DNA from 3 places in the Mesorhizobium sp. M2A.F.Ca.ET.043.05.1.1 genome. Region 2 is predicted to be linked to each of the others. Evidence: riboswitches for the same ligand, from Rfam matches in the RefSeq annotation. Region 2 holds a riboswitch; each other region holds the start of a gene.
What was found. Region 2 has a riboswitch for thiamine pyrophosphate ahead of EJ069_RS12475 (YkoF family thiamine/hydroxymethylpyrimidine-binding protein). Riboswitches for the same ligand answer to the same signal wherever they lie in the genome.
Positions count from the first base shown of each region.

Region 1: linked by a shared signal. The riboswitch ahead of thiB (thiamine ABC transporter substrate binding subunit) and the one ahead of EJ069_RS12475 (YkoF family thiamine/hydroxymethylpyrimidine-binding protein) in region 2 are both predicted to bind thiamine pyrophosphate.
Region 3: linked by a shared signal. The riboswitch ahead of thiC (phosphomethylpyrimidine synthase ThiC) and the one ahead of EJ069_RS12475 (YkoF family thiamine/hydroxymethylpyrimidine-binding protein) in region 2 are both predicted to bind thiamine pyrophosphate.

Region 1 is NZ_CP034446.1:5,968,458-5,978,309, reverse strand. Features, by position in the region: gene EJ069_RS28760 (caspase family protein) at 33-1,973, shown strand; gene EJ069_RS28755 (M48 family metalloprotease) at 2,090-3,556, opposite strand; gene thiQ (thiamine ABC transporter ATP-binding protein) at 3,708-4,496, opposite strand; gene thiP (thiamine/thiamine pyrophosphate ABC transporter permease) at 4,493-6,109, opposite strand; gene thiB (thiamine ABC transporter substrate binding subunit) at 6,333-7,343, opposite strand; TPP riboswitch at 7,387-7,492, opposite strand; gene EJ069_RS28730 (thiamine diphosphokinase) at 7,623-8,267, shown strand; gene EJ069_RS28725 (ABC-F family ATP-binding cassette domain-containing protein) at 8,278-9,852, shown strand, end outside.
Region 2 is NZ_CP034446.1:2,541,543-2,551,394, reverse strand. Features, by position in the region: gene EJ069_RS12525 (DUF1236 domain-containing protein) at 140-1,066, opposite strand; gene EJ069_RS12520 (DUF1236 domain-containing protein) at 1,330-1,629, shown strand; gene EJ069_RS12515 (hypothetical protein) at 1,848-2,069, shown strand; gene EJ069_RS12510 (DUF982 domain-containing protein) at 2,245-2,592, opposite strand; gene EJ069_RS12505 (DUF1236 domain-containing protein) at 2,889-3,188, shown strand; gene EJ069_RS12500 (hypothetical protein) at 3,322-3,531, shown strand; gene EJ069_RS12495 (DUF2934 domain-containing protein) at 3,641-3,892, shown strand; gene EJ069_RS12490 (hypothetical protein) at 4,063-4,272, opposite strand; gene EJ069_RS12485 (hypothetical protein) at 4,473-4,817, opposite strand; gene EJ069_RS12480 (GSU2403 family nucleotidyltransferase fold protein) at 4,911-5,999, opposite strand; TPP riboswitch at 6,196-6,308, shown strand; gene EJ069_RS12475 (YkoF family thiamine/hydroxymethylpyrimidine-binding protein) at 6,299-6,907, shown strand; gene EJ069_RS12470 (ABC transporter permease) at 6,966-7,799, shown strand; gene EJ069_RS12465 (ABC transporter ATP-binding protein) at 7,796-8,563, shown strand; gene EJ069_RS12460 (ABC transporter substrate-binding protein) at 8,565-9,575, shown strand; gene EJ069_RS12455 (DUF2167 domain-containing protein) at 9,710-9,852, opposite strand, start outside.
Region 3 is NZ_CP034446.1:5,468,703-5,478,554, reverse strand. Features, by position in the region: gene EJ069_RS26535 (DNA repair exonuclease) at 1-983, shown strand, start outside; gene EJ069_RS26530 (ATP-binding protein) at 980-3,613, shown strand; gene EJ069_RS26525 (DUF5615 family PIN-like protein) at 3,635-4,012, opposite strand; gene EJ069_RS26520 (DUF433 domain-containing protein) at 4,017-4,667, opposite strand; partial or broken gene EJ069_RS33425 (SMC-Scp complex subunit ScpB) at 5,201-5,723, opposite strand; gene EJ069_RS33920 (hypothetical protein) at 6,622-7,083, shown strand; gene EJ069_RS26505 (hypothetical protein) at 7,746-7,973, shown strand; TPP riboswitch at 8,095-8,211, shown strand; gene thiC (phosphomethylpyrimidine synthase ThiC) at 8,315-9,852, shown strand, end outside.

The DNA.
Region 1 (9,852 bases), 3.3 Mb from region 2:
CGGATGGGGGATTTGCCATGTTGCGATGCTGCATGCTCCTTGCGACCTTGGTTCTCGTCGCTTTCACGACGCTGGACGCCCGTGCCGACCGAAGGGTCGCCTTTGTCGTCGGCAATTCCGCGTACCAGACAATCCCAGCCCTCAAGAACCCTGACAAGGACGCCGCGGACGTTTCGAGCACCTTCCGGCAAGCCGGCTTCGAGGTGTTCGCGGCCAAGGACCTCACCAGGCTCCAGTTCGAAGAGAAGTTCCGCAACTATCTCGCTGCCGCCGACGGCGCCGATCTTGCCGTCGTCTATTATTCCGGCCACGGCTTTCAGGTCGGCGGAGAGAATTTCCTGATCCCGGTCGATGCATCGCTCAAGGATGCGGCCGACATGGAGGTCCAGGCCATCAAGGTCGATGACATATTGCGGCAACTGCGCTCGAGATCGAAGGTTCAGATGATCATCCTCGATGCCTGCCGCAACGATCCTTTCCCGCGCAAGGACTATTGGCTGCGCGACCAGCTGATCGTCGCCGGCGACAGTGGGCTTGCGCAGGTGACAGGCTCGCAGAACACGTTGATTGCTTTCGCCACCGAGCCGGGCGCCGTCGCCTATGACGGCTCAGGCGACCTCAGCCCGTTTTCATCGGCCTTCTCGCGCCGCGCGCTGGCGCCGAACCAGGAGATACGCTCGGTCCTGGCCGCCGTGCGCCGCGACGTGGTCAAGGCGACCAACGGCAAGCAGGTTCCCTGGGAGAATTCGTCGCTGCTCGACGATGTGGTGCTGATGCGCGGCCCGGAGCAGCCAGCGCCATCGTCACCCGACGCGCAGCAGGATCAGGAGATGGCGGAGCGCGGGATCCAGGTCGCCGCTGCCGCCGAAGCGATCGACAATCGCGGCATCAGTGTCCCGGTCGGCGTCGGCCCGGTTCCGCTGAAGCTGGATTTCACTGCCAAGGATGCCGGGGGCAGCCTCATGCTTGCGAGCTACCCGGCGACCGGGACGCTGTCCCTGCCCGATCGCGTGCTTTCACCGCAATCGAGCCTGATGGCCGCCGAGATCGACAAATTGCGTTACGAGCCGCAGATCGGCTCGGCCGCTCCAGTCCAGGTCGGCTTCGAGATCCGCGTCGGCAACGCCGCGAAACAAGCCACGGTGAAACTGTCGCCGAACGTCGACCCCTGTGACCAGGCCGCCGGCGAGCCGCTCGACCTGCAGGGCGTCGTCTCGGGCCGCTTGCCGAACGAGATCGGCGGCAGCGCTGTCGAGGCCTGCGAGGCGGCGGTGAAATCCTATCCCGACATTGCGCGCTTCCGTTATGAGCTTGGGCGGGCGCTGCTGGCGTCGGGCAGGATCGAGGAAGCCAGGCAGGCGATCCAGGAGGCCGCGGACAAGGGGCACGTTCGCGCCGTTTACCAACTCGGCTACATCGCCGCGTCCGGAATGGGGGCGGCTCCGGATCTGACCAAAGCCAACAGCCTCTATGCGCAGGCTTCGGACAAGGGAGACCCCTATGCCATGACTACCCTGGGGCGCGCCTTGTTCGATGGTGTCGGCGTTCAGCGAGATGCCGGCAAGGGACTGGACCTTTTGCTCCAGGCGGCGGCCATGGGGCATGTCGATGCCATGAAGGATCTTGCAGTGATCTTCAAGGACGGCCGCAATGGCGTGCCGGCGGACGAGGCCCGGGCCTTGGCTTTCCTGAAAGCCGGCATTGACCGACAAGAGGCTTATTCGATGGCCATTCTCGGTCTCTCGCCCAAGCGAAGCGAGATGTCGATCGCGGTGTGCAAGCCCAAGGTGGTGACGAAGGTGGTCACGAAGATAAAGGTGATCCGCACCCCCGCGCCAAAAGCCCCGCCGCCAGAGATTACCACGCCAAAGGCGCCTCTGGTGCCAATTGACCCAGTGCCTTGGCGCGGCAATGGCGGCGACAACGATCACTCGCCGCCCGGACGCGGCAGCGGCGACAGCAACAATGGTTGATGGCATCGGCGGTGGTGGCGGTGCCACCATCGCCGACCACCAATAAACCAGGCGCAAGCGGTAATGGACCGACCTGAAAGCGACCCGGGCGATAGCGGTTTTCTGGCCGCTCTGGCCTACTTGTCGGTGACGATCTTGACCTTGTCGCCGGCTGATACGCTGGCGCCCGGCGACATGGCGTTGAGCACCCGGAACAGGTCGAGCTTGCGGTCGACGCCGACCATCTGCGCGGCGAGCGAGCCCATGGTCTGGCCGGCCTGAACGGTGACGACACGGATGTGCAGCGGCTTCAGCGCCGCCTTCTCGGCCGGGGTGAGCACGCGGAAAGAGCCGCTGACCGAGCGCGCGACCGGGTCCAGCGACGCGCTGGCCGAGGGCGCCGCCGTCAGCAGCCTGTAGACCTGCCCGCCGGCGCGGATCACCGCGATGTCGAACTGCCAGCCCTGAGCGTTGGCATGCGCCATCGCCGCCTCATTGCCGTTGATCGTCTCCTGGCGCACGCTGGCGTCTTCGAGTCCCGCCACCCAGCCGCTGCGGATGTAATCCGTGAGCGACACCGACTTGTCGATCGCCACGCCGTCGAAACGGATGGCGATGTCGCCCGGCCCGGTCGCGGTGACGGCGGCCGCGGAATTGTCGATGACGAAACCGTCCGGCACGGTGAAGGAGACACCGAGATTAGGGTGCATGAAGGTCTGGCCGCGCACATAGCCTTCTTCCGGCGTGTCGCCGTAAAGCAGGCCGTCAATGCCCGCGAGGAATGCGTCGCGGTCGCGCGTGCCGACCCCGGGCGGGCCGAAATTGCGCGCAAGGCGCTGCGCCAGCTCGATGCGTTGCGGCGTGTTGGGGTGCGTCGCCAGGAAGTCGAGGCTGGCGTCGGTGGCGCCGCTGACCGAGCGGAAATCGGTATAGGCCGACATCGACTGCAGGAAGCGGCCAGCCGCGTAAGGATCGTAGCCCGCCTCGCCGATCGACTTGATGCCGATGGCGTCGGCCTGCAGTTCCTGGTTGCGCGAGAACTGCGCGAGCCTGAGTTTTCCGCGGATCAGCGCCGCCTTGGCGGTCGGGCTGTCGCCGAGCACGTCCGACACCACCTTGGTCGCCAAGCCTTCCTCGGCTTCGAGCTGCTGCCGCTGCAGCCCGTGATTCGCAGTGACGTGGCCCATCTCATGCGCGATGACGGCGGCAAGCTCGGAGGAATCATTGGCCAGCGCTAAAAGGCCGCGCGTCACATAGAGATAGCCGCCCGGCAGCGCGAAGGCGTTGACGTTGGGCGAGTTGAGGATGGTGATGCGATAGGTCTGGGTCGGGTTGGCCGACACCACGGTCAGATTGCCGACGACCTTGGCCACCATGCGTTCCAGCTTCGGATCGGAATATTCGCCGCCATAGGTGGCGAGAATGCGCGGATGCTGCGCTTTCGCCATTTCCGCGAGTTTGGCGTTGGCGACGACATTGTCGACGGTGATCGGCTTGTCAGAGGGCTGGAAGCCGCTCTCCTGCACGTCCGGCGGCGTGAACATCTGACAACTCGCCAGCACGGCAACGCTTGCCAGCGCGAAAAATCGTGCAAGCGGCCTCATCCACACTTTCTCAGCGCCGGTCGACAGATCGGCTTCCTTTCGCAATCTTTCGGCAAATCACGGCCCGCCGGACCGCATGACTGGACCTAGCCACACTCCCCCGGACAAGGCAAGCAAACGCCGGATCACCCGTTACTGGTTTGGCCGCAAATTATGTCCGCTTCCGGGCAATGTGTTGTGATCCGGCAACGCTGCCGCCTCGATCGCCGATATAGCGCCGGAACGCATCCGGTCCAGACCGATCGAAGAAATCGTCAGCCGGCCCGGTGGCCGCGATCCTGCCCTCATCGAGAAATGCCACGTCCTGGCCGATGCGAAGCGCATCTTCCGGCTGATGGGTGACGAACAGCACCGTCATCTTGCGCTCGGCATGGATGCCGGCGAGAAGGTCGAGCATGTCCTCGCGCAGCGCCGGGCCGAGCGACGCGAAAGGTTCGTCGAGCAGCAATACGGGCCGGTCACGCAGCAGCACCCGCGCCAGCGCGACGCGCTGCCGCTCGCCGCCTGAGAGCTCGCGCGGCAGCCGCTTTTCCTTGCCGGCCAGGCCAACCCGCGCCAGCGCCTCGGCGACGGCGGCGCGATCGCCATCGCCGAGCTTCAGCGACGGCGAGCGGCCGAGCCCGACATTGGCCTCGACCGTAAGATGCGCGAACAGATTGTTTTCCTGGAACACCATCGACACCGGTCGCGCCGAGGGCGGCGTGGCGCCGATCTTGATGCCGCCGATCAGCACCTTGCCGCTATCGGGTATTTCGAAGCCGGCTATCAGATTGAGCAGCGTCGATTTGCCGGAGCCGCTCGGCCCCATGATGGCGGTGATCCTGCCCGCCGCGAACTCGGCATTGAAGCGGAAGGACGATTCGCCATAGCTGAACGACACGTCTTCGAGTGTGACGGTCAGCGCCTTCCCTGCCGCGATGCTGTTGTGCGTCGATGTCATGCCCTTGCTTCCCGCCCCAGCCAATCGGCGGCGACGACCAGCATCAGGCAAACGAGGCCGAGCAGCAAGGCGAGCCCCGCCGCGTCGGCGGTCCGGTAGCTGCCCATGCGCGCAAGCAGAAGATAGGGCAAGGTCTGCACGGAATCGCTGCCGAACAGCGCGATCACGCCGAGATCGCCGAGCGACAGCGCCATGGCGAAAGCGAAGCCGGTGGCCAAGGGCCGCCTGAGCGACGGCCAGTCGATCAGGCTGAGCCTGGTCCAGCCGGATATGCCGAGCGCCAGGCAAAGCCGCTCATGGCGTTCGCTCGCCGCGTCATAGGCTGGGCGAATGGCACGGATGGCGAAGGGCATCGCCATCACCGCGTTGACGGCGACGACCATCACCGGCGCGACGGCAAAGACATCGGTGATGTTGCGCAGCGCCAGGAACCAGCCGGCGCCAAGCACGATCGGCGGCACGACGAGCACGAAGCCGGCGCCGGTGTCGGCGGCATGCTTGAGCAGCGACATGGCGCTGCCGGCACGGCGACGCAAAGCCAATGCGCGCCGTGCCGCGATCAATGACAGCGACAGCGACACGCTGAGCAGCGCCGCGATCAAGGCGAGGCCGGCGCTGGTGAGCGTCGCGCGGCGCACCGCTTCCTCGCCCGCCAATCGGCCGAGATCGGCCTGAAGGCCCGAAACCACCGTCGCCGCCATCGGTCCGGCGACGAACAGCAGGGCGAGCGCGATGAGGCCGGCATTTAGAGCGCTCTCCATCCGGCCCGCCGAAAGATAGCGGCGCGGCGCCACCGGCAGATTGGCGTCGCCGACCGTGTTGGCGCCAAGCCGCGTGAGCGCTGCGACCACGACGAAGGTGAGCGCGATCTGCAGCAGCGTCAGCACCACCGCGCGGGCCGGATCGAAATCGAAGCGCAGAGCCTGGTAGATGGCGACCTCGAGCGTTGTCGCCGCTGGACCGCCGCCCAGCGTCAGCACGATGGTGAAGGACGTGATGCAGAGCATGAAGACCAGCCCGGCGACGCCTGGCATGGCCGCGCGCAGCACTGGCCATTCGAGCAGCCGGAAGGCCGGCCGGGCGCTCATGCCGAGCTGGCTCGCCAGCCGCCACTGGTCGGCGGGAATGGTGCCCAGCGCCTCGAGGAACAAGCGCGTCGCCAGAGGCAGGTTGAAGAAGACATGCGCGACCAGGATGCCGGAAAGGCCATAGATGCCGGGCCACTCTCCGCCGCCGAGCCCGGCGAAGACGCCGGCAAAGTACCCGGCGCGGCCGTAAAGCGCCAATATGCCTAGCGCGGCGACGATCGCGGGCAACGCCAGCGGGACGGTGAACAGCTGCAGAATCAGGCGGCGACCTGGGAAGTGCGGATGCCTTGAAAGCGCGCGCGCCACCAGGAGCGCCGGCGCGACCGAGAGCAGCGTCGAGAGGGCCGCCTGCCACAGCGTGAAGCGGGCGACGCGGAGGAGGTAGCCGTCGAAGGCGGCTGCAGCGCCGGAGAGGTCGTGCGCGCCTTCGAGGATGAGGCCAGCGAAGGCGCCGCCGATGAGCGCGGCGATGGCCGCCAGAGCGATGACGCCGGCGGAGACGCGGGAGTCACGCGCGGGGTGCACGCGGCACCATGCGGGCTTCAGCTAGGCAACGCCGCGTTCCTTCGCGCCCCCCTCTGTCCTGCCGGACATCTCCCCCTCTAGGGGGGAGATTGGCAGTGTCGACGCCCCGCTCGATCCTGCAACGTCGGAGATTGGCGAAAGCCGGCGTGACAGCCGATCTCCCCCCTTGAGGGGGAGATGTCCGGCAGGACAGAGAGGGGGCCCTTGGCGCAAGCATCGCAGCCTACTTGCTCATCACCGCCAGCCACTCATCCACCCAGGCCTTGCGGTTGGCCGCGACCTCCGCCGGGCTGAACAGCAGGGTCTTGGTCGGCTTGACCAGTTTGTCGAAGGCCGGGTTGAGCGGCTTGTCGGTCTTGCCGGCCGGGAACATCCAGTTGGTTTCCGGGATGACGTCCTGGAATTTCGGTCCGGTCATGAAGGCGATGAATTTTTGCGCCAGCGGGTTCTTGGCACCCGTCGTGGTGATGCCGGCGACCTCGATCTGCAGGTACTCGCCTTCCTCGAAGGACGCCGCCTGATAGCGCTCAGTGTTCTCGGCCACCATGTGATAGGCCGGCGAGGTCGTGTAGGAGAGCACCATCGGCGCCTCGCCCTTGGTGAACAGGCCATAGGCCTCGCTCCAGCCCGGCGTCACCGTCAGCACTTTCGTCTTGAGCTTGGCCCAGGCCTCCGGCGCCTTGTCGCCATAGACGGACTTCACCCACAAGAGCAGCCCGAGGCCGGGCGTCGAGGTGCGCGGATCCTGGATGACGATCTTGTCGTTGCCGCTGCCTTCCACCAGGTCCTTGAGGCTCTTCGGCGGGACTTTTAGCTTCTGCGTGTCATAGACGACGGCGAAGTAGCCGTAGTCGAACGGCACGAAAGTGTCGTCGCTCCAGCCGCCCGGCACGTTGATGCCCGAGACGTCGCCATGCGGCGCGAATAGGCCGCTCGCCTTGGCGTCCGCGGTCAGGTTGGTGTCGAGGCCGAGCACGATGTCGGCCTTGATGCCGGCGCCTTCCAGTTTGACGCGGTTGAGCAGGGCGACGCCGTCGGCCACCGAGACGAATTCGAGGTCGCAGCCGCACTCGGCTTCGAATTCCTTCTTCACCGCCGGGCCAGGCCCCCAATCGGCGGTGAAGCTTTCATAGGTGTAGACGGTGAGCTTGTCCTTCGCGGCGGCGGGCACAACGCCAGCCAGAAGCGATAAAAGACCGGTTGCGAGAATAAGCTTGGACAGTATCGCGCGCATCGGCGCCTCCTTCGTTCGAGTGACAAGGAATTGAGGCGCCGGATGGTCCGAAACGTCTAATCCCTCCGCCGGTACAAACCGGATCAGGTTCAGCGGGTTGGCTTGCTTGCCTCTCAGCCGGATAATGTCCGGCACCCCGTTAGAGCGCCTCGACAGATAGGCCCGGCCGAAGCGGCGCGCAAGCGGAAGTTTGCCGAGCAGCTAATGTTCCGGGGCAGGAACCGAAGCGCGACGCATCCGGCTTCCGTTTCACTTGGAGGGCTGGTAAGGGCGACGGCCATGGGCACATTCACCATCCTGCTGGGCGGCGAGCTTATCCGCACGCCCCGGCTCGAACGCCAGATCGCTGGTTCGCGCGTCATCGCCGCCGATGCCGGCATTGGCCATGCCCGCATGCTGGGCCTTGTCCCCGAGCTCTGGGTCGGCGATTTCGACTCGGTGCCGGCCAACCTGCCCGAAGATCTGGCCTCCGTCCCACGAAAAATCTTCCCGGCCGAGAAGGACATGACCGATGGCGAGCTCGCAATAGCGGAAGCGCTCCAGCGCGGCGCCACCAGCCTCGTGCTTGCCGGCGCCTTCGGCGGCAAGCGCGCCGACCATGCCTCCCTGCATCTGGCGCTCGCCGTGCGGCTGGCAGAAGCGGGCACGACCGTGTTGCTGACGAGCGGCGCGCAGGAAGGCGTTCCCATCCTGCCTGGCAAAGCCAGTTTCGACTATGCGGACAGCACCCTGTTTTCGGTGCTCGGCTTCTCCGACCTGTTCGGCCTGACGGTTACCGGCGCCAAATGGCCGCTCGACCGCGTCGAGGTGACGTTCGGCTCCTCGCTCACTATATCAAACGAGGTCAAAGGGCAGCTTGGCATCGCATTGGAGCGCGGCCGGGCGCTGCTTCTGGCCCACCCCTATCCTCTTCCCGAAAGCTGACATTCCAGACATGGCGCCGCCACTTCTCAACCTCGACGGCATTAGACTGACCTTCGGCGGCACCCCGCTGCTCGACGGCGCGGCGCTCAGCGCATCCGCCGGCGAGAAGATTGCGCTGGTCGGTCGCAACGGCTCGGGTAAGTCGACCCTGCTCAAGATCGCCGCCGGCATGATCGAGCCGCAGGACGGCGAAGTGTTCCGCCAACCCTCGGCGACCGTTCGTTATCTGCCGCAGATGCCGGATATGGACGGCTTCGCTACTGTGCGCGCCTATGTCGAGGCCGGCCTCGGCCCGGCCGACGATCCACATCGCGCCACCTATCTGATGGAGCATCTCGGCCTCACCGGCGAGGAGAAGCCGGGCGACCTCTCCGGCGGCGAGGCGCGGCGCGCCGCGCTTGCGCGCATCATGGCGCCAGAGCCCGACATCCTTCTGCTCGACGAGCCGACCAACCATCTCGATCTTTCCGTGATCGAATGGCTGGAAGAGGAGCTTGCCCGCACCTCTTCGGCCGTGATCCTGATCTCGCACGATCGCCGTTTCCTCGAACGCGTCACCCGCGCAACCGTCTGGCTTGATCGCGGCCAGACGCGGCGGCTGGACAAGGGCTTTGCCCATTTCGAGGAATGGCGCGACCAGGTGCTGGAGGAGGAAGAGCGCGAGCAGCACAAGCTCGGCCGCCAGATCGTGCGCGAGGAGCATTGGTTGCGCTACGGCGTGACCGCCAGGCGCAAGCGCAACATGCGCCGCCTCGGCGAATTGCAGACGATGCGCCAGCGTTTCCGCAGCCATCGCGGCGCCGAAGGCACCGCCACCATGGTGGCGAGCGACGCCGCCGAATCCGGCAAGCTGGTGATCGAGGCCAAGGGCATCGACAAGAGCTTTGGCGACCTCACCGTGGTCAAGGGTTTCTCGACCCGCATCCAGCGCGGCGACCGCGTCGGCCTGGTCGGCCCCAACGGCGCCGGCAAGACGACGCTTTTGAAGATGCTGACCGGCGAGCTCGCGCCGGATGCCGGCAGCGTGCGGCTCGGCGTCAACCTGGAGATCGCCACACTCGACCAGAAGCGCGAGGCCGTCGACCCGGCCGAGACCCTGGCGCATTACCTTACCGATGGGCGCGGCGAGAACCTGCTGGTCAATGGCGAGCAGCGCCACGTCGTCTCCTACATGAAGGATTTCCTGTTCAAGCCGGAGCAGGCGCGCACGCCGGTGCGCGAGCTTTCCGGCGGCGAGCGCGCGCGCCTTCTTCTGGCCCGCGTGCTGGCGCGCCCGGCGAATCTTCTGGTGCTTGACGAGCCGACCAACGACCTCGACATGGAGACGCTGGAGTTGCTGCAGGAGCTGGTCGCGGGCTTTGCCGGAACTGTCATCCTGGTCAGCCACGACCGCGATTTCCTCGACCGCACCGTCACCAGCGTGATCGCGCCGGAGGGCAACGGCCACTGGATCGAATATGCCGGCGGCTATTCAGACATGCTGGCGCAGCGCGGCGGCTCGAAGCTGCAAGACCGCAAGGCCAGGTCTAAGGCCGAGACCGCCGAGGCTTCGCCGAAAGCCGAACAAGCCGCACCCAAAGGCCCG
Region 2 (9,852 bases):
TCGTTCCATGCGCCCCGGCATTCAAGCAACGCCTCATGGAACGCGTCGGCGACGGCGCGGCGATACCTGTAAGGGCAGGGACGGCCGGACAAAAAAAGGCCCGACGAGGCGGGCCTTTTTTGTCTTCATGATGTCCTTGTCAGCTCAGGATCACGACGATCTTGTAAGTGTCGGGGTCGACGATGACGATGCGTCCATCGGCCAACACGAAATACTCATAGGATTCATAGGCTGGCACGATCTTGACGATGCGAGCCGGCAGGCGGTGCAGGCGCACCTTGTGCCGCGGCACCTCGACGCCAACTGAAATGTCGAAGCTGACATCGCGAACCGGCTCGACATGGGTTTCATGAATGACCTGCGTAATCTGCGTCCTTTGCTCGACGGTCACATTGTTGATCGAGGCCGTCTTGTTCTGGTCGGTCTGGACGTTGGTGTTGCCTTGGGCGTTCATCTCGGTCTTTGTGCCCGTATTGGTCTGGGCATTCTGATCGGTCTTGGTGCCGGTACCGGTCTGAGCGTTCTGCTCGGTCTGCATCTTGGTGTTGGCGCCCTGAGCGTTCTGCTCGGTGGTGCCGGCCTTGCCCTGGGCCTGCTGCTTCTTCTTGAGCTGCGTGTTGTCCTGGGCATTCTGGTCAGTCTTGGTGCCGGTGTTGGTCTGAGCGTTCTGCTCAGTCTGCATCTTGGTATTACCCTGGGCGTTCTGCTCGGTGGTGCCGGCCTTGCCCTGAGCCTGCTGCTTCTTCTTGAGCTGGGTGTTGTCCTCGGCGTTCTGGTCGGTCTTGGTGCCGGCCTTGCCCTGGGCCTGCTCATCGGTCTTCATCTTGGCCTTGCCCTGCGCCTGCTCCTGGGTGTTGGCGCCGGCCTTGCCCTGGGCGTTCATCTCGGTCTTCGATTTCGTCTCGCCCTGGGCCTGCCCGCCTGCCTTGCCGCCCTTCTGGCAATCGGCCGTGCCGGCCGCGCAATTGTTGTTGTCGCCGCTTGGCTGCGCGGATTCGGTCTGCGCCATCGCGGCGCCACAACTCACACTGAGCGCGATCATGCTTGTGATCAGCAGATGTTTCATTGGATTTCTCCTCGGAAAGTCGGTCCCTTCGCATGGGTAACCCGGCTCGAAACGCATTGTTCCGAAATTGCGGCAACGGGCAAAAGGGAGGGTCTTGCCGCACACGGCGGCAGTAATTTTCGCACGCGCCAGCCCCTCTTCTGGCGGGATTTCACAGGGAACAACGCTGGGCGATTGGCGTTACGACACTGCCGACCCGCTGTGGAAAATCGCAGGCGCAGCATCAAGGCGATTTGATCCAATCCACATAGGAGAGACGAACAATGAAAATGCACATCACCTCCGCCGCCGCCGGCTTGCTGCTTCTTGCCGGCATTGGCGCCGCTGCCGCGCAGGATGTCGTCATCGCGCCGGAGCAGGAAACCGTCATCAAGGAATATGTGCATAAGCAGCCGCTGGCTTCGGTGAAGGTTCCGGGCGTCGAGTTGAACATCGGCAGCACGGTTCCCGACACGGTCGAGCTGCACGAGGTGCCGAACGTCAAATACCGTTACGTTGTCGTCGATAACCGGACGGTCATCGTCGACCCCGGCACGCGCAAGATCGTTAAGGTGCTGGATTAATCGACAGCACGCGGGAACGAGATGGCCCGTCGCCAGTCACGGCGGCGGGCCATCGATCGATTATTATTTTGTTACCATGTGCTAACGGAACCTTCCCGCCGCGGTTGAGTTAGCGGCTCTGGGCCACGCTGTCTCATAGACAACACAAATCATTGGCAGGGTGGAGATTCGGGCGGCGGCGAACAGTTACGGGCGGGTCAAGGAGGAGTTTGACCAACATGTCGAAACGAGAAGTCGCAACATCCCGGTCGCTCGGGATGCGCGTCGCCGATCTCAAAGCCAGGATGCGGGACGCCCGGATCACCGAGCATGAGATGAAGACCTTCCAGAAGGTCGCGGCCATCATGGGAGGCGGCGAGGGCTCCCTACGCATCGAAGCGGACGACCTGATCGCCGCGTCTTTCGTCACCGAGGCGCTGGGCGAGCCGACGCCGACCTGACAGCGGCCACCAGCCGAGAAAGCCCCATCGATCCCAGTCGGTCGTCAGCCCCGGCGGCGGTCTACGGGGCAAACGGACGCCCAGGCGGCTCCGTTGCCGGAGATCTCGCCGGCCAGTTCCTGAAGCCTACAGGCAGGCCCTACGCGCAGCGGCCCCAATGCGCACCGGCTCTCTGTCAGTGCGCCGGCCGCTGCAGCGCCCGGCTCTCACGTGCCCGGTTGCGCCTGATCTTGGCCTCGCGCAGCACCGCGACCGGATCTGCCCCGGTCCACTCGATCCCCGCCTTCCTCGCGAAGATCAGGAACGCCTGGCGCGCCTTGTCGAGATCGATCTCGCCGGCCCGTGCCGCCTCGCAGGCGCGCAGCGCCCTTGCGTGGCTTTCGCCCCGCGAAGCGAGCGGCCATTCCTTGAGAAAATTCTGCATCCCGGTGAGCGAGGCGATCTCGCGCTTGAAGCCGGCGCCAACGGCGATCGCCACGGGGGAGCGAAGTTGGATGTCGCTTCTGATGTAACCTTCTTGCATGACGGCGGCGCCCTTTGGATTTCAAAGTCTTGGGGAGTTTCAATGCCTTCCAATGCGGAGCCGATGCGAAGGTTCCGCCACATCAATTAGTCGTCGCTGACGGAACAACACCTCGCCGGGGGCGTTTGCCCCGGGAGCTCAACTATTCGACCTGCCGATGTTTCCGCGTCCTGCGGAGGCAGGGCGGAGCTCGCCAATACGCGATCCGGAGGATCGTCGTGAACCGATACGCGATCCGAAGGTCGTCGTGAATACGCGATCCGAAGGATCGTCGTGAATCCAACAGGAGAGAAACGATGAAAACCACCCTCATTCCAGCTGTCGCCGGCCTGGCTCTGATGGCCGGCATCGGCGTCGCGGCCGCGGACGAGGTGATCGTCACCCCCGAGCAGCAGACCGTGGTCAAGGAATATGTCCACAAGCATCCGATCGCCTCGGTCAACGTGCTCGGCCTCGAGCTCGGCGTCGGCTCGACCGTGCCTGATACCGTCGAGCTGCAGCAGGTGCCGGACGTGCAGTATCGCTATGCCGTGGTCAATGACCACACGGTGTTGATCGATCCCGGCACGCGCCGCGTTGTTCAGGTGATCCAGTAACATCTGACACCCCTGAAGAGCCCGATCCTTGCCCGACGCTTCGGTGAAGGATCGGGCTCTTCTCGCATCGAGGCACATGGCCTAGAATAGTCAGCGGTTTGGGAGGCAACGAAGCGCGGAAGGAGTCGTTGCCATGCATCATCCACACGTCGAATCACCTGATATCGCCCGGCAGGTCGACAAGCTGCTGGCCGAGCACAGGACTGGCCTGCTTTCGATGCAAGAGGCAATTTCCCTGCTGCGGAAGCGTACGGGGACCGACCGCTCTGACGCGGATTTAGCCGGATTGATCACAAAGAAGGCAGCCCATCTCGGCATCGCTGTCGTCACCGACGGCCACTGAGCGAATTTGCCGCCTAAGTCGGTCGCTTATATGCGTGATACCGAAGACGCCGCGTCAAAATTCCGCTAGTGTTCGCGCCGGGGAACCGTCCCAACCTTAGGAGGCGACAGTGACGGACGACAGGCACGAACGCATTCGCCAGCGCGCGCACGAGATTTGGGAGCAGGCCGGCCGGCCCGAAGGTGCTCACGAAGAGCACTGGAACCAGGCGACCGCCGAGATCGACGCCGCAGGCAAGCCGAAGAAGGCTCCGAAGAAGGCGGCTGCCGCCAAGGTCGAGAAGCCGAAAGCCGCCAAGGCGGAAAAGCCCGCCAAGGCACCCGCCAAGGCAAAGGCGGCCAAACCGAAAGCCAAGGCCTGAATCTCCGGCGGCCGCGCCGCCGCCGGCTCATCCCGACAACGATCTCCGACAGCGACCGGACGTGGGTAGTCCGCGCCCGGCGGTTCGCCATGGAGATGCCCAAACTTCCGTTGAAGACGCGCTGGCTCAACTGGTAGGAAGATCAAGCAGAGGGAAGGCGCCGCCGATCGCTAGCGCCTCCCTTGCTTTCCGGCGTATTGCGCGACCGCGCAGAGAAGGGCAAGCGCCGCGGTATCGCAGGCGGCCCGCGACGGCGACGGGCCCTTGGCGAAAAGCACCGCATCCGCGACCGGAACCGTCAGTCCGTGCTTTCTGGCAAATGAAGTGACTTCGTAGGGCTGGTCCTCGGGCAGTGCGCCGATGTCGATTTGCGGTTGCATCAAACGTGTTCCTCCCTGGTATGCGTCTATTCCCTCCTTCGCCCGGCAGGAATTAACGCCCGGCCACTCACCCGCGTCCACCAATTGGCGATTGTGTGAAACGATGCATTTACCGGGGCGGCGAGCCGAGGGTTGCAGCCGGCCGGTTGAAGGGTCCGCGGCGCGGGCTTCTTCGGTCCCCGCACGGAGGAGGGAAGCCCTCACCAGGCATCGCTCGACCGGGCGAACCTTACCCCCGCCGCGATCATCGCGCTTTCGCACTCGCTGATCAGCCTGAGGTTTCGCAGATACCGCGCCATCGTCTCCGGCAGCCAGGCGGCGCAGGCCTCCACATAGGCGCGGCCGTGCACAAGCGCGCCGGTCGACAGCCGCTCGTCCTTCTCGGCGATCACCTTCAGATATTGCCGAATGAAGCGGATGTCGTCGGCGATGTCCTGGCTGGCCATGCGCCAGGCGCCGGCGAGGCGCTCGCGCTCGGCGAGCGGCAGTGGCGACAGCAAAGGGCGGGAGAGGTCGGCAAAAGCGGCATGGTTCGCGGTGTTCAAGCAGATTCCCTCAAAGGAGATATCGTACTTTATGTACTAAATCCGGTCAAGCGAGGTTCGTACAATTTGAACGATGTGCCGTCTTGAGGTAGATCAGGCGATCCGCGTCGGAAAGCCTTCGAGCTGCACGCCGACTTCGCCAAGCGCTCGCCCCAAGATCGACTGGACCATCTCATGCCTGTCCGGCTTCAGCAGGCTCAAACCCTTCCGCAATGCGTCCCGCCAGGCATCGCCGCGCTCCCACGCTTCCGCGAAAGCCAGTGCAAGGTCATCCTGTCGGCGCGTCGTATCCAGCGCCTCGACCAGCAGGCCCACTTGATGGAGGTCCTTCTCCCGCTTCGCCGCCGCGCCTCGCTCGCGGCGCGTCGCCACGATCAGCTTGTGGACGGCGAAGCGTTCGGGCGAGGGGACAAGCACCGGCACGCCGGAGCGGTGCAGCAGCACCGTCCTCACCGGATCGCGGATCAGGAAATCGAGGAAGCGCAGCGGCTGCGCCGAGGCGCCGCCGAGCGAAGGCATCGGGCTGGCGCGATCGGCATGCTCGTCGCTGCCGCGGTTGGGGGTGAGGAACTCGATCCGGTAGCGCGAGGCGTTCTGGTACTGCGTGGTCCGGCCGGCATTGGTCCGGTGCGGGATTTCGCGAAACGTCGGGTCGACGGTCTTCAGCACGTCGATGACCGGCGGCATGCTGTCTTCCACTTCGGCCGAAACGGAATGGAACTGTGCGAAATCGGCATCGCCTGTCTGCAGCGCTGCACCCGGCAATCGCACCCCGAGATGCCCGGCATAGGTCTGGAAAGCGACGGTGCCCACCAGCACCGCGCGCAGCCGGAAGAGCCCCGCCTTCTCCAGCGCCTCGACGACATCGCCGGTGAAGGTCTCGGGTGCGGTCAGGCCGGCATCGCGGACAAGCGTGGAGACCAGCTTGCGGCGGCTCCTGAGATCGCCCTTGATCTCCCTGAAGGCCGCAACCCGACTGGCGATCTCGGGATCCTCGGCCGGACCGACGTAACGCCTCTTTTTCTCGGGGCGGGTTTCCTCGAAATACCAGTAGTCGCGGCCCTTCACCGGCACGCGCACGAAATTGCCCGCCGTCGAGAAATCCGTCTCGAAGGAAGCATCGAGGCTGCGCTGCACCAACTCGGCGTAGAGGGTGCGGTAGGCGAGGTCGATGGTCTTCATGGGTGCTGCTATTGTGCGTTATAAGATTCCTGCGATTTTCTTATAACTGCGCCACCAGTCGATTGCAAGTTCGTTATAAGAAATTCGTGAAAATCCTATAACCACCGGCATCTCCCCCTAGGGGGAGATGAGACTCGTGGCCCAACTGGCGTCGCAAAAAACCGCTTTCCCAACCCGGCAAACAGTGCTTTAACGCGCTCATCCACAGGGGTGCTCCGTACGGTCGGGGCTGAGATGGTGGCGGCAAGCCTCCGGACCCTAAAGCTGATCTGGATAATACCAGCGGAGCGAGGCGGGCCATGTTTTCCGGCGCACAGATTTCCCTTTATCCCATGGCCGACGATTTCGTCGGCATCATCCTCGGCGCGTTGGGCGCGCTTGATCCTTACCGCGACAGGCTCAGGATCGAGACCGACGACATCTCGACGCTGCTGGTCGGGCCGCCCGAAGTGCTGTTCCCGGCGATGCGCGACCTCTTCGTGGCGGCGGCCAAAAGCGGCAAGCATTGCGTGCTGTCGGCCGCCGTCTCGCGCGGCTGCCCCGGCGAGCCGGACGATCCGATCTGCCGTTCCGACGAGATCGGCGGCCCGGCGGTCCCGCTCGACGAACGCAAACGCGCGGCGCTCGGCGCCGTGCGGTCGACGCCCTCGACCGACCAGCCGGTGGCGGCGCAATTCTCGCTCTATGCTATGGGCACCGGCGACCACATGGACGAGATCTATGGCTGCATCGATTTCCTGAAGCAATCCGGCGTGTTCGACCGTTCCAAGAACTTCTGCACCAGGCTGCGCGGCGACGCCGGCGCGGTGTTCGCCACGCTCAACGAAGCCTTCTGCCGCTTCGGACCCGGCGCGGGCCACGTGACCCTCGACATCACGATTTCGGCCAATAGCCCGACGGCGGTTTGAGCTCCACGCGGCTCGAGCGTCGTTCGTCGAGGAGAGTGTCGTGGCTATTGGCGAAAGCATCGGTGCCGGCGAATCTCCCCCGCAAGGGGGGAGATCAGCCCTCACGTCCGCCTTCGCCAAGCTCGCTCCCGCCGCCCTCGCGTTTGCCTTGCTGCTCCTCGCCTGGGAGCTCTACGCCCGTCTCGGCGGCCTTGCGCCCACCGTGCTTCCCGCACCCTCGCGCGTGCTGGCGCAGGCCTGGGAGAACCGCGCGGCACTCGCCGAAAACACGCTTCCCACCATCCGCGCCACGCTTGCCGGCTTCGCCTGTTCGCTGATTGCCGCCTTCGTGCTTTCGGCGCTGGTCGATTTCTTGGCCCCCCTGCGCCGCGCGCTGTTTCCGCTGCTGATCGCCAGCCAGACCTTGCCGCTGGTGGCGATCGCGCCGCTGGTGGTCTTGTGGTTCGGCTTCGGCCTCTTGCCGAAGATCCTGCTGGTCGCGCTGGTCACCTTCTTCCCGATGATGGTGGCGCTGGTCGAAGGCTATGCCGCGACAAGCGCCGAAATCAGCCAGATGCTTGCCGCCATGGGAGCAGGGCGCTGGCGCATATTCTGGCTGGCGCGGCTGCCGTCGGCGATGCCCTATTTCTTCGCCGGACTGCGCATCTCCATCACCTATGCGGTGGTGGGCGCGATCTTCGCCGAATATGCGGGCGCCGCGAAGGGGCTGGGCATCTACATGCTCAGCGCCAAGAACAACTTTCGGCCCGACCTCGTGCTGGCCGCCGTTGCCGTCAGCTCGGCGCTGACGCTGGCACTGTTTGGTGTGGCCGTGCTCGTCCAGCGTTTCGCCATGCCCTGGGAGAGGGCCGGGCGCGACCGCAAGGCCGAACGCTCCGGGCACCGGCCATGACCCGGCTCGAGCTTCGCGATGTGCGAAAAAGCTTCGGCGCGCTCGAGGTTCTGGCCGGCGTTTCGCTCGATGTCGGCGCGGGCGAGTTCGTGTCGATCCTCGGCCCCTCCGGCGCCGGCAAGTCGACGCTGTTCCAGCTCCTCACAGGCGCGATCCGGGGCGAGGGCGAGATGCGCTTCGACGGCGCGCCGCTCCATGGCGCCCGCTTCGCCTTCATGCCGCAACGCGACGCGCTGATGCCGTGGCGGCGCGTCATCGACAACGCCACGCTGGGGCTCGAAGTGCAGGGCATGAAGCGCCGGGCCGCGCGTGAGCGCGTGGCGCCCTTGTTCGCCGAATTCGGCCTTGCCGGCTTCGAGCGCGCCTGGCCGGCCGAGCTGTCGGGCGGCATGCGCCAGCGCGCGGCGCTGCTGCGCACCGTGGTGCAGCAGCGCGACATGCTTTTGCTCGACGAGCCGTTCGGCGCGCTCGATGCGCTGACCCGGGCGGCCATGCAGCGCTGGCTCGAAGGCATGTGGCGAAGCCACCGCTGGACGGCGTTGCTGATCACCCATGACGTGCGCGAGGCGGTGCTTCTGTCCGACCGCATCTATGTGCTTTCGGCGCGGCCCGCGCGCGTGGTGCGTGAGGTGTCGGTGCCGCTGCCGCGTCCGCGCACCGAAAGCGCCGCGCTCGCCCGCGAGGCGGCCGCGATCGAGGCCGGCATCCTCGACACGCTGCTTGGACAGCCGCCCCCAATTCCCGACCATCCGATGGAGAAATGAAATGACCGACTTCACCCGCCGGCAGGCGCTGTTCCTGGCCGCCAGCTTGCCATTTGCCGGGGCCGTCACGCAGGCCCGGGCCGCCGCGCAAAAAATCACCGTCGCGCTCGACTGGACCGTCAACACCAACCACATCGGCCTGTTCGTCGCCCGCGACAAGGGCTTTTACCGCGACGCGGGGCTGGACGTTGAAATCCTGCCCTATGGCGACACCGGCTCGGGCACGCTGGTGGCCAACCGCGTTGCCGATTTCGGCATTTCGGGTTCGCTCGGCCTGTTCACGCAAAAGAGCGCCGGCGCCGACCTGAAGGCTGTCTATGCCGTCGTCCAGTCGGAGACCGGCCGCGTCGTCTTCAACGCCGACCGCGCCGCCATCAATAGCCCGAAGAATCTCGACGGCCTGACCTATGGCGGCTTCGGCAGCGCCTGGGAGAACGCGCTGTTGCAGACCATCATCCGCCATGACGGCGGCAAGGGCGATTTTTCCACCGTGACGCTGGGCACCTCGGCCTACGAGGCGCTGGCCAATGGCGCGGTCGATTTCACGCTCGAAGTCTCGACCTGGGAAGGCGTCGAGGCCGAGCTGAAAGGCTTGAAGCAGCGCAGCTTCCGCTACGCCGATTACGGCGTGCCGGACGAGCACACGACGCTGATCGTTTCCAGCAACGCCTTCCTCGCGGCCAATCCGAAGGCCGCCGCCGCCTTCGTCCAGGCGACACGGGCCGGCTACGCCTTCGCCGTCGACCACGCGAAAGAGGCTGGCGAGCTGCTGGTCGCCGCGAACAAGGATACGCTCACCAACCCGGCGCTGATCGACGCATCGCTGAAGGCGCTGAACGACGGCCATTTCCTGAAAAGCGCAAACGGCGCCATCGGCACCATGGACAAGGCCAAGATGGAAGCGATGGGCGGGTATTTGTTCACCGCGGGCATCCTGCTCGACGGCAACGGCAAGGCACTGAAGGACAAGCCGGATCTGGGCGCGTATTTCACGAATGAGTTTTTGGGCTAGACACACCGACGCTGGCTAATCTCTCGGGGACATCGCAATCGGATATGGCATGGCGGAGGGGCGCTCGAGTTGCCTCAAATAGAAGCCCGAAAGGGCGCGAAGGAACGGGCCTGTCAGCCTGAGTGCGAAAAAGCTCAGCTGTCGGCCTTCCTCCTGCCGAACAGCCTTCTCAGCCATACCAGCGGCAAGAGCAGGAGGAAGGCACCCTTCTTCAGCACCAGCAGCGCCAGCGCGATCAGCCCGGCGCCGGCGGCCTTGCCGTATTTGACGCCGAGCA
Region 3 (9,852 bases), 2.9 Mb from region 2:
CCACCATACTTCTGGCCGGCGATACGTTCGATACCGAAACGCCCACTCCAGCGATGTTGCGGCAGGCCATGGCCGAGATGAGCCAGAGCGCGCCTCTGCGCTGGATATTGCTGCCTGGCAACCATGATTCCCTGTTGGCTGATCAATTGTGGAGTGCAGCGGACAGCGTTGTGCCGGACAATGTCCTGCTGGCGACGCGGCCCGAAACCCTGACCATTGGCGCGGACGTGGCGCTGCTGCCTGCACCTTGCACCACCCGCAGACCCGGTCGCGACCTTACCGAGTGGATGAACAGCGCCGCGACGCCGCAAGGCGCCATCCGGCTCGGCCTTGCTCATGGCGCTATTCAGAACTTTTCCGAAGATTCAGCAGCGTCCGATGTCATTGCACCAGATCGCGCGACTAAGGCCGGCCTCGATTATCTGGCACTTGGCGACTGGCACGGACCCGTCACCATCAATGAGCGCAGCCGTTATAGCGGTGCGCCCGAACCTGACCGTTTCAAGCATGATACACCCGGTCAGGCCCTTGTCGTTTCCATTGCCGGGCCTGGCGCCGTGCCCGAGATCGTGGCCGTTGAAACAGCTAGCTTTTCCTGGAAAACCGCTCCCCTGCATCTGCTGTCTGGCGACGACAGCGCCGCGGCATTTGAAGCGTTGCTTCCACCGGCTCATCTGCGGCGTCAGACTTTGCTGCGAATTGCCGCGTCTGGCCGGGTGCGGTTAAGTGGGCGAACGATCCTTCAAGCGGCGATCGCGGTAGCCGCGCCCGACTTCGCCTATCTGGAACTGGACGGGGACGGGCTCGCGACCGACTGCGAAAGTGGCGATTTGGATCGGATCGACCGCTCTGGTGCCCTTCGCGAGGCAGCGCAGGCACTGTTGGATGAAAGCAGCGACGAAACCCGGTCGGCTGTCGAACGCGACATATCGCGAGAAGCACTGGTTCGGTTGTTCAGCTATTGCGAGGCGATGGGATCATGAAACTTACGGCCCTTCGGCTCCACAACGTCAAACGGTTCGCCGGGCAAGGCGTCGCCATCGAAAACATCGGCGACGGCGTCAACGTGCTTTGCGCGGTCAATGAGTTCGGCAAATCAACCTTCTTCGAAGCGCTGCACGCACTCTTTTTCCAGCCTCACACGGGCACACCCGAAGGCGTGCGACTGTTGCGGCCTTACAGTGGGGGCAATCCGGTGGTGGAGGCCGACATCACCACTTCAGAAGGACGCTATCGACTTGCCAAGCAGTTTTATGGCGGCAGGCTGGCCAGCGTTATTGACCTCGACGGCGGGCGACTGTTGGCTCAAGCCGATGAGGCCGAAGCCTTTATCGGCAAACTAATCCATGGCGGAAGCGCAGGACCGGCAGGATTGCTCTGGGTTCGCCAAGGGGTCACCGGCATCGAAAGGCGCAGCAAAAGCGAGGAGGACGGCGAAAAACGCGTGCGCGAAAGCCTACTGTCCTCGGTTCAGGGGGAAGTTGAAGCCCTGACCGGCGGGCGACGCATGGCCGAAATCGCCGCGGCATGTGAAGAAGAACTCTATAGCCTGGTTACGTCAACGCTGCGTCCCAAGAGCGGCGGTCTCTATGCGGCAGCGCTCGACGAGCGTGACAAGCTGGTGAAAGACGAGCAGCGTCTCAGCGCCGAAGTCACCGGTCTGCGCGATTCGCTCGACAAGCGGCGCATGGCGTTGGCGCGTCTGTCTGAGCTTGAAAACCCCGAAGAAGGCGCCACTCGGCGGGAAGCCATCTCGGCCGCGGAAGCCGCAGTCGAGGCCGCCAAATCGCACAGCGAAGCCTTGAAAGCCGCCGAGGCGGAAGCTGCCCTTGCCGCAATTCACCACGACGCGGCGCAGCAGGCCCTCGATAGTTTTCGGACCGCGCTCAAACGAGCCACGGATTTGCGCCAGCAGTCGACGATTGCGCAGCTTCGCCGCAGTGAGGTTCTCGATCGGCGCGCTTCTGCCATTGCCGAAAACGAACAAGCGATGGGCGAAGTTCAAGCAGCCGAACTGGAAGAGCGCGAAGCACGCGAATTGCTCGCGCGGCTGGATGCGACTCTTTTGGCGCGTGACGCTGCCGAACAACTGGCCGGCTCGGACAACCGGTTGAAACAAGCCGAAGTCGCCAGAACCCAGATCGAAGATGGAGAGGCAGCACTGGCGATGCTGGCGGTGCCGGAACAAGCTGTCGAGCAACTCCAGGCGCTCGAAATCGAGATCGCCAGCCTTCGTGCAGCTCACCTGGCAACCCTGCCGACGCTATGCATGGAATACCGGGACGGCGCCGCCGATTTGGTGACCATCGATGCCAAGCCCTTGCCCCATGCAGAAGACCAAAGCTTTGCTGGCACCGTACGCCTGGATATTGCCGGCATCGGAGCCTTGACCCTGCGATCGAATCGGCCGCAGCAGGCCGACCGGACCATCGAAGACGCCGAAGCGAAGCACCGCAGCCTGCTTGCGTCCCTCGGTGTCGATAGCCTCAGGACGGCACGCCAGCGCCTAGTGGAAGCGCGCGACAAAGCTACCGAACTGGGCTTGGCGCGTCAGCGACTTGCCGATCTCGCGCCCAAGGGGATACAGCAATTACACGAGGAGCTTGCTCGTCTGAGTGCCCTCGGGGCCGGGGACCTCGAACTCAAAGTCGATCCAGAACAGATCCGGCAACATCATGCCGCAGCCGAGCAGCGTGTGGCGACAACACGCAACAGCGTGCGCGAGGCCTTGCCTTTGCGCAGCCATGCCGACGAGGCTGTCATGGCTGCGGAGACGGCTTATGTCACCATCCAGGCGGAACTGACCAGCCTCGAGGTCATATTGGGACCCGATGCAGCGCGCGAGGAAAAGGGGCGCTTGCTGCTCACCGAGGCCACCGCACGACAAAAGCTGCGCGAAGCGGCCGAAATGCGCGCTGCTCCCCTGCGCGACGGCGCTCGCGATCTCACCAGCGCTGAAGCCGTTCTGCGCCGCGCCCGTTCGGTTCAGGATGCCGCCACACAGGAAGCAAGTCAGTTGCGTGTAACCCTGGCCGATCTCAATGGCCATATTCGCACTCGGTCCGACGACGCGGTGGAAGAAGCTTTGCGCGAGGCCACAGAAAAATTGGAAATCGCTGGAGAGCGAGCGAGACGCTTCGAATTCGAAAAAGCCGTCCTCGACCGGCTGCGCACGACGCTGGTCGCTGCGCGCTCGACGGCACGCGATCTTTATCTGAAGCCGGTCATGTCCGAGCTGCGACCGCTGCTTGGATTGCTATTCGATGACATCTCCATAGTGTTCGACGAGAACACACTGTTGCCACAGACCGTTCGCCGCAATGGTCAGGATGAGGATGTCGATAGGTTGAGTGGCGGCATGCGAGAACAGCTTTCGGTTCTGACACGTCTGGCCTTCGCCCGTTTGCTTGCCCGCGACGGCCGACCCACACCGGTTATCCTGGATGACGCTTTGGTTTATTCCGATGACGACCGCATCGAGCGCATGTTCGACGCTTTGCATCGTCAATCACACGATCAGCAGATTCTCGTTTTCTCCTGCCGCCAACGCGCGTTTGCAAAACTCGGCGGTAACATTTTGCAGATGAGCGACTGGCAACCGGGTCGGTCATAAGCGGAGATCGCGCAGCCTCAGCTAGGGCGACGGCAGATCGTATCGTGTTACGATTGCAATGCCGTTTTCGATCTCGATTTCGATAACTTCATTAATCAGGAATTCCTCTGGGCCAAGATCCTCGAGGAGAGCATCGAAGAGCTCTCTCTGTTTTTCAGGCCCGACCTGAGGGACGACGATAATCAGGCCGGCGTGAACCGGTTCTTTGGCATAGAGCTTCCTGAAGTCCTTAGCATTGTTGGTGACGAAGGTGAAATCCTCATCGATAATGAGCGGCATGAGGTCCCAGTCGGTTTCGCCGCTTAGCCCAAGCCAGTTGACGTGGTTTGCTTCATGTCCGCGTTCTTGGGCTACCGCAACCAGAGACGTGTGCAGGCACTCATCGATCAGAAACCTCACGAGGTCACACGCGTCTCGACCTGGCCGACGGACCTGGGTCGCCCTTCAAAACCACGCGCTTCGACGACTTTATTTTCACGCCCTGCTCGACCAGCTTCTTAGGCCGCCCACGAACCGGGTGCGCGGCGACCCACATTCTGGCGAGCTCAATCACGCGCGGCGTTAGCTTCGGATATCCCTCCAGAACCTCCGCTTCATCTGCGCCCTGCGCTAGCATCGTCGTGATCATACGAACAGGGATGCGGGTTCCTTTGAAGACAGGCTCTCCGCCCATCACCCCTTTAACGCGGCCGATGGCGGCCTCCGCTTCATCAAGATCCACGATGCGCGCTTTGAGCTGTTTACGTGCCTCGGCGACGTCGACGATCAGCAGGTCGTCGGCCCTTACGGTCTTGGCCCTTGGGGCAGCTTTGATTTCCTCGAACAGGCGGTAGCGACGATCAGCGGGCAATGTCGCACCCACGCCATACCAAAGCTTGAGCCGCAGCAAATCCTCGCCGGTCAATGCCCGTCGGACGACCCCACCGATGCGCCGAGCAGTGCTTGGCACAGTATCGACAATGCGTTTGTCGATCGCATTGTGCACGGCCTTGATTCCTATCCCGCTGACGGCGGCTGCCTCTGCGGGGGTGTAGATGCGAGCAAGTGTGCCCATTATTCTTCTCCTTATAAAGAATAATATAGGCCGTTTGACCCCCTCCGTAAAGGCACGCGTCTTTGGAATCACGGCGGTTAGCAAAGGCGGTGGTGAGCCGAGAGGCCTCACAAACCCTTGGGGCTCGAGATGGCAGACTCGGCGCAGTATAATTGCGCTAACTATCGAATTTGCAGTTGGCGACAAACGACACACGAGTTCGTCGCGGACTTTTAACTCTGCGAAGGCGCGTCTTCGAGCGCTTTGAAACCCTACACCCATCTGCAGGCCATCTGTATCAAGCTTTGGACCAAAACCGTTTCCATCGCTCACGAGCGTTCTCTCTGGGGGTCTCAAGTGGGGCTTGCCCATGGCCACGAATTTTTGGGCGACAGCGGTGCAGAGGCCGCATACCGCTGCCTGCTTGACGTCGCTGACCGTGTCCATGTCCGAAATTTGCCTACAAATTTCGGACGCCCTTGGGCGCGCTAGATTCGCTATGGAAAGCTGGAAGCACTCGCAAGCCCGGTGGCCACAGCGTCTGCAGCGCCAAGCTATTCCTCCGTATCCAAACCCGCATCCTCATGGCCACTAGCCAACTCTGGCATAATTTCACCAGCAAGCAGCTCATCTCTGCTCAGCAGCCCGGCATCCTCGAGCGCCTCGCAGTCCGGGAGATCGCGAAGCGTGTCGAGGCCGAACTCGAGCAGGACGCTTTTGTCGTCACATAGGTGTAGGGAGCGCCGGGCGTCGGACTGCGCGGGTTCGACGCGATCAGGCCGGTGCCGCAGATGGCCGATCAGGTCGCGACTGATTACTTCCCGAAAACCGACGACAATTCGGCGCGGGTAATCGGCTGGAAGTGCCGATGCACATCAGCATCAGCACGTCCGACCACGTCAGGTCCACGGCACGCCCGCTGCTTCCGCAGGCGCGGATGGCATCGGCATAGGCCGGCCGTGTCAGGTGCTTCCAGCCGCCGGCGACAGCGACGAGGTCATAGGGCCGTCCGCGCAGCTCTCGGATGTCGTCGATGAGAAGGTCACGGGCGAGCTCGCGGGAGAGACTGCACCGCAAGCGCGTCCCGCGCGCGCGAACTGCTCGATCAACTGATCTCAGACGACGACGAATCTCGTCCAGATTCCAAAAGCGGTGGCCGCAGCGGCGCTTTGCGGGCTCGCGTTACCACAGATCGCAGAACTGTGATCTCGCCTTGTGCCCGAGACCGCAATCTGGGCTCGCGACGAAGCATATCGCTTGCGATCATCAAAGGACGCGTCGACGCCGTCGGTTGCCTTTTCCACCGCCGCCTCACACATCGTGTTGGGGCTGAAGAGCTACCTGCAAATCCTCGCAACGGGCGCGGCCGCATCCTTGATTTTACAAATTGACACGTCTTGGTTTTTAGAAAATGCCACGTGCGATGATGGCGCCAAAAAAAAATGTCACGCGAGATGATCATGCCTGAGGTAAATGGTCCGCCAAAGTTGGGAAAGGTATACCGGTTGAATGGTGGATAGGTACGCCGGATAAAAAGGGCTTCGGGTTCCGGAAGACGAACTAATCGACGGATAGGCGCTGCTCGTGAGGGAAACTGCATGCGCATTACGGTTATGACCATCCAGGGATGTCGGATATGATCTTGAATAGTGACATTGCAGGCCAAAGAGCGGCCGAGAAGCTAGCAGAGGGCCTGAAATCGCAGGGCAAGCAGCAATACGAAGAAAGGTCGAGGGAACGCGAACGAGATGTGTCTCGTTAGGTCGCACGTTGCACCAGGGGTGCGTCGGAAGGCACTCCGCCGTGTCCTGAAGAGGTAGCCTGCACTTGAGAATAGCCACGGTGGTACCTTATTTTCGGCTGTGAAGCACACGAGACCCGCGACGTGAGACCCAGTTGCTCAATACCCAGTTGCTGGGTGAGCGTGCATGACTGCCAACGGAAGGTCTTGCACGCACCCTCGCGATCTTGAGCAATGGTCGCCATGACTTTCTTCTTGCAGGCTTTTGAGTGGCCCAGCCTGCAATCACCAGACCCCACCGACTCTAAAGAGCGTGGCAGACGGGATAGTCGAGGTTGCCCGGCACAATTACGCTCAAGGCTTGCGCCGCCCAGAGGACACGCTGAAAAGGCAGCATGGGCGCGCAAGCACGCCATTCACGAGAGGTTCGACATGAAGACTATGCAAGAAAAAGACATTCCGGCATTCGTGCAAGCAGTTGTGGAGGCCGGCTGCAACATTTGCGCGATTGGCAACTTGGGATATGTCTTTGGCGATGCTGATTTGACGCCGGCGCAACGGAGGTCCGTCGAGCCACAGCTGCGCAGGATTGCTGAGATCTACGGCGAACGCGATCATCTCATGGACGAGATAGCTGTATATCTGCGGTCGATCGGACGCCATGTCGAGGTTGAGCCGAAGACAGGTGTTTCCTGATGGCCGCGATCGATCGCGTTCCGTAGTCGCCATTTCTATTGGGTAACGAGCAGCCGTCTTCCAACCTCTGAAACAAAAAAGAGGTGACCCCCAAAGGCCGCTCTCGAGACCGCAAGTCTGAGCCGCTAACGCATTGCGATAACCAGGCTGTCCGAACTGGGCGTCGATGCCTTCCTCGACCAGGTCGCGGTAGGCGGCGATCTCATCTACCGCATGCATAGCCAAGCCAGAGAAGTTTTCGGCAGCGGAATTCTCGGTCGCTTCCCCTTTTATGACTAGAGGGTGCGGCCGATCCGGCCGCGACGATCTCGCAGGGATTGCCATATACGGCAACACGAACACCGGCGGATCAATACTCGGATAATGGCGGCCGGCTATGTAGCGATCGATCGCGCACCAACATATCAATGCAATAGCTTAGTTGCTTTCAAAGGCGGGTCTCTACGAACTGCAAGCAAGCTAAACGATTGCGTCAACTCTTCCTCGCAGAGCGAAAACTCCGCGCCCACGCGATTTCTCTGCTGGAACAGCGGCACATCCTCAGCGCCAGGACACGGCCGCCGCCGTCGGGTTTTACGAAGCCGGTGATTGCATAAGTTGCCCGCAAGATATCATTGGTATCGGGAACGCCGCCGATGCCGCATCCTGAATAGAGCGGCCGCTTGCACCTGCCAGCCCGACGACCAGATCATATCTGCAACTCCATCTACCTGGACGTGGTGCAAATCACCTCGCTGAAGCCGCAAATCGTCGCCTTCGACCAGGATAACCACATCCGTGACCGCCTGAGCTACTCGGTCGATCTCGACGCACATGGCCGATACAGTTTTTCCATCCTTCACGAAGCGAATGAGACTTTGGCCATTCCAGCCCTGGTCTACGGGGCGTGACTTGTCCCCGATGCATGCGCGAGCTCTCCGCTCGGCCGGCCGCCGGACGTCGCCACCGGCCGAAGGCGCCCGAAGGCGCCCGAAGGCGCTTGACAAAGCAGCACCGGCCCATTCAACTTGAGGCATTCACCAGGGGAGTCCCGGTAAGGGGCTGAGATACTGCTGGCTTTCGCGGCGCAGTGACCCGTTGAACCTGATCCAGTTCATACTGGCGTAGGGACGGTGCAAGCGCTTTGCGGGAGTTTACGCCCGAGGTCCTGCTGCAGCAGGTCTACAGAAGCGTCTTTTCATCCTTCCGGCACAGAACTGGGTCTCCAATGCATGAGCAAAGGAGCCTCACGATGAATGCCCTCACCCCCGCCGTGTCGACGGGACCACTGCCCGCCTCGCGGAAAATCCACAAGCCCGGCGTCCTCTACCCGCAGATCAGGGTGCCGATGCGCGAGATTTCCGTCCATCCGACGGCCGGCGAACCGCCCGTCACCGTCTACGATCCGTCCGGCCCCTACACCGATCCATCAGTCCAAACCAGCATCGAAAAAGGCCTTGCCCGGCTTCGCCACGAATGGGTCACGGCGCGTTGCGATGTCGAAGCCTATGACGGCCGCCACGTCCGGCCGGAAGACAATGGATTCGCCACCGGCGAGCGCCTGACACCGGAATTTCCGATACGCAATCGGCCGCTCAAGGCCAAGCAGGGCAAGGCGGTGACCCAACTTGCCTATGCGCGCGCCGGCATCATCACGCCAGAAATGGAGTTCGTAGCCATCCGCGAGAATCTCGGCCGCGAGGTGATGCGCGGCAAGCTGCAACGCGACGGCGAAGCCTTCGGCGCGGCGATCCCAGATTTCGTCACACCCGAATTCGTGCGCGACGAGGTGGCGCGCGGACGCGCAATCATTCCCGCCAACATCAATCATCCCGAGAGCGAACCGATGATCATCGGGCGAAATTTCCTGGTGAAGATCAACGCCAACATCGGTAACTCGGCTGTCACATCGTCGATGGCCGAAGAGGTCGAAAAGATGGTGTGGGCGATCCGCTGGGGCGCCGATACGGTGATGGACCTGTCGACCGGCCGCAACATCCACAACATCCGCGACTGGATCGTGCGCAATGCACCGGTGCCGATCGGCACGGTGCCGCTCTATCAGGCGCTCGAAAAGGTCGGCGGCATCGCCGAGGACCTCAACTGGGAGGTCTATCGCGACACGCTGATCGAGCAGGCCGAGCAAGGCGTCGACTATTTCACCATCCACGCCGGCGTGCGGCTGCACTACATACCGCTGACCGTCGACCGGGTCACGGGCATCGTCTCGCGCGGCGGCTCGATCATGGCCAAATGGTGCCTGCACCATCACCGGGAGAGCTTCCTCTACGAGCATTTCGAGGAGATCTGCGACATCGCCAGAGCCTATGACGTTTCCTTCTCGCTCGGCGACGGCCTTCGTCCCGGTTCAATCGCCGATGCGAACGACGCGGCGCAATTCGCCGAACTGGAAACACTTGGAGAACTCACCAAGATTGCCTGGGCAAAGGACTGCCAGGTGATGATCGAAGGCCCGGGCCATGTCCCCATGCACAAGATCAGGCAGAACATGGACAAGCAGCTCGCAGTGTGCGGTGAGGCGCCGTTCTACACGTTGGGGCCGCTGACGACCGACATCGCGCCGGGCTATGACCACATCACCTCAGGGATAGGTGCCGCCATGATAGGCTGGTTCGGCACCGCAATGCTTTGCTACGTCACGCCGAAAGAGCATCTCGGCCTTCCCGACCGCAACGACGTCAAGATTGGGGTGATCACTTACAAGATAGCCGCCCATGCAGCCGATCTGGCGAAGGGCCATCCGGCAGCGAAAACCAGGGATGATGCCCT